Regions from separate parts of the Microbacterium istanbulense genome, predicted to be linked through region 2. Evidence: predicted binding sites of a transcription regulator. Region 2 holds the regulator's gene; each other region holds the start of a gene.

Region 1 (2,263 bases), on a different contig from region 2:
CGTCGCGAGAGCTTCGCCCTCGACGTCCTCGGCGATGATGACGAGCTCCTTGCCGTCCTGGATCACCTTGTCGACGATGGGCAGAAGGTCCTTGATGTTCGAGATCTTCTGGTTAGCGATCAGGATGTACGGGTCCTCGAAGACCGCTTCCTGACGCTCCGGGTCGGTGACGAAGTAGGGGTTCAGGTAGCCCTTGTCGAAGCGCATACCCTCGGTGAGCTCGAGCTCGGTGCCGAAGGTCTGCGACTCCTCGACGGTGACGACGCCTTCCTTGCCCACCTTGTCGATGGCCTCGGCGATCAGCGCGCCGATCTCGGGGTCGGCGGCGGAGATCGACGCGGTCGCGGCGATCTGCTCCTTCGACTCGATCTCCTTGGCGCTCGAGAGCAGCTCAGCAGTGATCGCGGCGACGGCCTTCTCGATGCCCTTCTTGAGCGAGATGGGGTCGGCGCCGGCGGCGACGTTGCGCAGGCCCTCGCGGACGAGCGCCTGAGCGAGGACGGTCGCGGTGGTGGTTCCGTCACCGGCGACGTCATCGGTCTTCTTGGCGACCTCCTTGACCAGCTCGGCGCCGATCTTCTCGTACGGGTCGTCGAGCTCGATCTCCTTGGCGATCGACACACCGTCGTTCGTGATGGTGGGGGCGCCCCACTTCTTCTCGAGAACGACGTTGCGACCGCGCGGGCCGAGGGTGACCTTGACGGCGTCGGCCAGGATGTTCAGGCCGCGCTCGAGGCCGCGGCGGGCCTCCTCATCGAAAGCGATGATCTTTGCCATGAGTTCTTTCGTCCCTCCCGGACGTAGGCGTGTGGGTTTAGCACTCGAACACAGTGAGTGCTAACGCCATTCTGGCACTCGGCATCCGAGAGTGCAAGCCGCGAGGGAAGCCGCCCCGACTACTCCGCGGGGGTCTCGGGAGCAGCGGTGGTGCGATCCAGGCCCAGCACGACAGTCAGCTGAGGATCGTCCGTGTCGTTCTGGCCGGCATAGAAGTCGCTCTGCACCACGCTCGCGCCGCCGATGAGGTCGGCGACCCCCGCGGCAGCCGCCTGGTCACCGGTCTCGACGTAATAGACGGTGGTGGTCTCGAAGTCGGTGGTGGATCCGGCGCTCGCGAGCACCATGTCGTCGGTCCAGCCGTTGGCGAGCAGGATGTCGCGCGCTTCGGTCTCCAGACCGTCGGTCGACGTGCCATTGAGGATCATCACCCGGTACGTGGGGTCGATGGCGGCCTCGCCGGCCTGGGTGGCCGCCACCTCGGGCTGAGCCTGCGGGAACAGCTCGATGCGCCCCATCATCACCAGCGAGATGAAGATGCCGGCCACGATCAGCACGAGAGCCGCGGCCGTCGACCACAGCAGAACCACCCAACCGTTCATGCCCGGCGCTTCTGCGCGGTGCGCACCGACCCTCCCGGAGTCGCGGGGGACGTCGTCGAATCGATCGTGAGGGCGCGTGGACACCAGAAGATGCTATCTGGCCGATGCCGTGAATCCGCTCCGCGGGGCGCTCAGCCGACGAAGCCGCGCATGCGCGAGGTGCGCTGGGCGGCCCGCGCATCGCGCAGCCGGCGAAGTCGACGCACCAGCAGCGGATCGAATTCGAGCGCGGCCTCGGTCTCGATGAGACGCCCGAGCAACTGGTAGTAGCGTGCGGGACTCAGACCGAGCTTCTCTCGAATTGTCTCCTCCTTCATGCCGCTGTGACGCGGCCAGGCCGCCTCCAGCGTCAGGATCGCCTTGTCGCGATCGGTGAGGTCTCCGAGCATGAGGCCAGGCTACGCGGCATCCGCCCCGTCGCCGCCGCGCCACTCCCAGTGACGACCGAGGGGGTCGGCCGCGGCACGGACCTGCCCGTCGATCGCGACGACCGAGCCGGGCCAGTCGTCGACGCTCACGGGCGGCTGCCACAGGTCGCGCAGCAGTGCGGGTGCGTCGATCGTGACCCATCGTGCGTCAAGGGACCGGATGGCCTCGACGAGCTCCAGCCGGCGCGGCCACGGCAGGTAGACGAGCACTCCGGGCGTGCTCACGACGAGGGTGGCGTCGGCGGGTGCCTGGGCGGCCAGCGCGCGCAGCTGCTCGACCGCGTCCCCCTCCCACAGCAGCGGCGGGTCGGATGCCGCGATGTCGAGCGCCGCCGCGATGCGCTGCTCTCGTCCCTGCTCGCCGGGCCAGACCAGGCCGCGCAGCCAGGCGCGGTCGCGTGGGTCGCGGGCATCCAACGGGGCAAGGTCAATGCCGGCACGCCAGACGACCTCGGG
Region 2 (2,263 bases):
CGACCACCGGTGCTGCCTCTGCGTCGGCCGGCGCCCACACGTTCAGGGTGAGGATGTCTTCGCCCGGGATCTGCACGCTGCCGAGCAGGGAGGACATCGGTGCGGGGTAGGGCGACTGCGGGGCGGTGGGGCCGAACGCGACGGCGGGGCGGATGCCGCTCCAGCTCGCCACCGGCTGTGGCGGGCGGAACCGGTTCTCACCGAACGGCGCTGCGGCATAGGGCACGCCGAGAAAACGCCGGATGCCGTCTGTCTCGCTCCCGGCGATCGTCCCCACCGAGAGAGCGACCGTTGTCTCTTCCCCCATGGCGGTCATGCTACGGGGTCTCGCGGCGGGTAGAATTGGCACTCAGCGAGTGTGAGTGCCAACAGGAGGGAGCGACATGGTCTCGGAACGCGGGCTGCAGGTACTGCGGGCGATCGTGCAGGACTATGTCGAGACCCATGAGCCGGTCGGCAGCCGTTCGATCGTTGAGCGCCACGCCTTCGGGGTGTCCGCGGCCACCATCCGCAATGACATGGCCCAGCTCGAGGACGAAGACCTCATCACGGCTCCTCATACGTCGTCTGGGCGCGTGCCCACCGACAAGGGGTACCGCGTGTTCGTCAACCACCTGGCGCAATTGCGCCCGCTCAGCGGGGCGCAGCGGGCAGCGATCGAGTCGTTCCTCGTGGCGCCGGCAGACCTAGACGACCTCATGGCCCGCACAGTGCGCGTGCTGACACAGCTCACCGGACAGGTGGCTCTCGCGCAGTATCCGTCCTTCGCCCGCGCCAAGATCACCCACCTCGAGCTCGTCGCCCTCGCGCCGAATCGGGTGCTGGTGATCCTGGTGACGGATGCCGGCGGCATCTCGCAGCGCGTTGCCCCGCTGCCCATCGACATCGACGAAGAAGACATCGCCGTGCTGCGTGCGCGGCTGTCGGCGGTGATCTCTGGGCGCCCCGTGGCCGATGCCAGCGAGCGCGTCGGCGATCTCGGCCCCGTTGAGCCTGCTGGCGCCCGCACCCAGCCGGCGCTCGACGTGATCGCCGGGGTGATCTCCGAAGAGCTCGGCGAGTTCCGCCAGGACCGTCTGGTGATGGCCGGAGCCGCAACCCTCGCCCGAAGGGAACAGGACTTCCGCGGCAGCATCCATCCGCTTCTCGAGGCCATCGAGGAGCAAGTGACCCTGCTGCGCCTGATGAGCGAGATGGTCACCGACGAGCATGGACTCGCCGCGAGCATCGGCACCGAGAACGCGCCGTTCGGTCTGGGCGAAGCCTCGATCGTGGCGAGCAACTACGCTGCCCCCGGTGGCACAGCCCGCGTCGGTGTGATGGGACCGACGCGCATGGACTACCCGACCAACCTCGCCGCCGCCCGTGCGGTGGCGCGCTACCTCTCGAGACTGCTCGAGGACGACGACTCCGGGCGCTGAGCGCCCGCGACGCACACACTCAGAAAGGTGACTGTGGCGGACCACTATGAAGTTCTCGGGGTGTCTCGTGACGCCTCCCAGGACGAGATCAAGAAGGCTTACCGACGACTGGCGCGCCAGTTGCACCCCGATGTGAACCCGGGTGAGGATGCCGCCGAGAAGTTCAAGCTCGTCACGCATGCCTATGACGTGCTGAGCGACGAGGACTCGCGGCGCCGCTACGACATGGGCGGCGACGCGAACGGTGGCTTCGGCGCCGGGGGCTTCGGCGGCTTCGGCGACATCTTCGAGACGTTCTTCGGTGCGGGGTCCGGCGCGCGCAATGCCCGTCCGCGGTCGCGCCGCGAGCGGGGGCAGGATGCCCTTGTGCGCGTCAACCTCGACCTCGGTGACGTGGTCTTCGGCACGCACCGTGACATCGAGGTCGACACGGCGGTGCTGTGCGAGACGTGCCAGGGCAGCTGCTGCCAGCCGGGCACCTCGCCGGTGACATGTGATGTCTGCGGTGGCTCGGGCCACGTGCAGCGTCAGGTGCGCAGTCTGCTCGGCAACGTCGTCACCTCGCAGCCGTGCGGTACATGCGAGGGCTTTGGCACGACCATCCCGAACCCGTGTGTCTCGTGTGGCGCCCAGGGACGGGTGCGCTCCCGCCGCACCGTGTCGCTCGACATCCCTGCCGGTGTCGAGACCGGACTGCGTCTGCAGCTTCCCGGTTCGGGTGAGATCGGTCGTGCCGGAGGTCCGCACGGTGACCTCTACGTCGAGGTCACGGTCGCGCCGCACCCGGTGTACAGCCGCGAGGGCGACGACCTGCTCGCCACGCTCGAGGTCTCGATGACGGA
Region 3 (2,263 bases), on a different contig from region 2:
GAACCACCAGCGCCGCACGCCGAACGCCCTCGCGGGAGAGGGCACCGCTCCACAGCACGAGTTCGACCACGCTGCCGGCATCGCTCACCCACTGCGCCTCGACGTCAGCGGGGATGAGATCACGATCGAGGCCGGGCCCGAGCTTGATGCCGGTGGGGCGAGAGGCGGCGACGTCGAAGGCCCAATCGAGCGAGGGGGAGTAGTCGGATGCCGCGACGCGGCGGGTCTCACTGTGCCCCGCCGTCCGGCGAGCCGGATCCAGCCACACCGCGACGGCCGGGTCATCGGGGAGGGCCTCTTCGGCGAACGCCTGCCGCACCCGCGCCTCATCACCGAACACCGACAGGTTGTAGGCGGCGATCGCCGCGGTGACCTCGTCGGCATCCACCGCGTCGACACGGATGCCGGCACCGGCGAACGCCAGACTGTCGCCGCCGATCCCGCAACCGAGGTCGGCGACCGCCGTGATGCCGGCTTGGCGCAGGCGCACGGCGTGCAGCGTGGCGATCGGCAGGCGGGTCGCCTGTTCGAGACCGGCGCGGGTGAACAACATCCGCTCGGCGAACTCGCCGAATTTCGGTTGCGCCTTCACGCGCAACCGGGCCTGCCCGACCACGGCGGAGACAAGGTCGGGGGAGTGTCCCGCCGCGCGCAGGCGAGAGACCGCGCGGGCGACCTCGGCGGCCGAGGTGACCGGGCCGAGTTCATCGAGCAGGGTCAGTCCCTCGCGGGTCAGCAGGGCAGTCAGCTCGGACATCTCCACGCCTCTAGCCTAGGGTGGCTGGCACTCGCATTGCATGAGTGCCAGCCCTGCGCCTAGACTGATCATTAGCAACCTCGGTACGAGAGTGCTAATTGAGTCTTCTGATCTCCGTCAAGAAAGAGGTACACCGTGTCGGTTTCCATCAAGCCGCTCGAGGACCGCATCGTCATCAAGCAGGTCGAGGCCGAGCAGACCACCGCCAGCGGTCTGGTCATCCCCGACACCGCCAAGGAGAAGCCCCAGGAGGGCGAGGTCGTGGCCGTGGGCCCCGGCCGCATCGATGACAACGGCAACCGCGTTCCGCTCGATGTCGCCGTGGGCGACCGCGTGCTCTACAGCAAGTACGGCGGCACCGAGGTCAAGTTCGGTGCGGACGAGTTCCTCGTCCTTTCCGCCCGCGACGTGCTGGCGGTCGTCGTTCGCTGATCGCGACGAACTTCATGAAGGGGGCTCGGATGCTGCGGCATCCGGGCCCCCTTCGTCGTTCCGCGGCATCCCCTATTCGTCCCCGTGCAGCCCCCGGTGACCCCCGGTAGCGCCCCCACAAGCCTCGGGGTCGCCCCCGATGTCGCTGCGCCCCCGCCGGCGCAGACTCTCATCAAGGCCGAATGGCACTCTGACGAACAAGGGGAATCGATCATGGCTGCAGAAGACAACGTCAATCTCCTCGGAGCCCAGTGGAATCTGGACGTCGAGGACTCGTTGAACGACAACTCGGACAACTCCTGGACGGACAACTCCGACAACTCGGACAACTCCGACAACAGCGACAACTCGGACAACAGTGACAACAGCGTCGACACCGATGTCGACCTCGACGTCAAGCTCGAAGACTCGTTCAACGACAACTCCGATAACTCCGACAACTCGGACAACTCCGACAACTCGGATCACTCCGTCAACGACTCGTACAACGACAACTCGGTGCACGACTCGGGTAACACCACGCTGAACGACCACTCCATCAACGCCGGTGTGCGCCAGTACAACAGCGGCGGATTCGAGGACTTCAACCTCGGCATCGGCGGTGGCGGCGCGGCCAGCCTCATGGGCGGCGGCGGTCATGGCCACGGCGGGGGCACCGACATCGACATCGACATCGATGCGCGCTCGACGGTCAACGACCAGTCGGTGAACCAGAACATCTCCACCTCCTCGGGCAGCGGCGGCGCGGCCTTCGCGGTCGGCGGCAGCGCCGGCGGCGGCCTGGGCGGACCGGCCCTGTCCGGTGCCGGTGGCGGCTCCGGCGGCACCAGCGGTGCGGGGGGCTCGGGAACCGGCGGTGACGGTGGCGACGGTGGGACGGGCGTTCTCGGATCCGGCGGCGACGGTGGCAACGGCGGCAGTGGGACCGGCGCAGCCAGCGGCGACGGTGGTTCCGGCGGCAACGCGATGTCGGGAGCCGGCGGCGGATCGGCCAACGGCGGAACCGGTGGTGGTGCAGGTGCCACGGGTGGTGACGCCTCGGGCGGCAACGTGGGCCAGTACTTCGGCCAGAGC

The links. Region 2 encodes HrcA, which represses chaperone genes, less so after heat shock. Its sites were predicted from a motif close to TTNGCACTCGNNNNNNNCGAGTGCNAA; they were not measured.
Region 1: a site for HrcA is predicted at 815-841, ahead of groL (chaperonin GroEL). Genes of this name have one in related genera too.
Region 3: a site for HrcA is predicted at 782-808, ahead of groES (co-chaperone GroES). Genes of this name have one in related genera too.

What each region holds. Positions count from the first base shown of each region.
Region 1 is NZ_JBBDGN010000010.1:80,566-82,828, reverse strand. Features, by position in the region: gene groL (chaperonin GroEL) at 1-777, opposite strand, end outside; gene WDU93_RS11225 (LytR C-terminal domain-containing protein) at 897-1,463, opposite strand; gene WDU93_RS11220 (DUF3263 domain-containing protein) at 1,511-1,768, opposite strand; gene WDU93_RS11215 (DUF2332 domain-containing protein) at 1,778-2,263, opposite strand, start outside.
Region 2 is NZ_JBBDGN010000014.1:60,593-62,855, forward strand. Features, by position in the region: gene WDU93_RS13055 (carboxylesterase/lipase family protein) at 1-307, opposite strand, end outside; gene hrcA (heat-inducible transcriptional repressor HrcA) at 384-1,421, shown strand; gene dnaJ (molecular chaperone DnaJ) at 1,455-2,263, shown strand, end outside.
Region 3 is NZ_JBBDGN010000002.1:118,814-121,076, forward strand. Features, by position in the region: gene WDU93_RS03570 (class I SAM-dependent methyltransferase) at 1-763, opposite strand, end outside; gene groES (co-chaperone GroES) at 893-1,189, shown strand; gene WDU93_RS03580 (hypothetical protein) at 1,403-2,263, shown strand, end outside.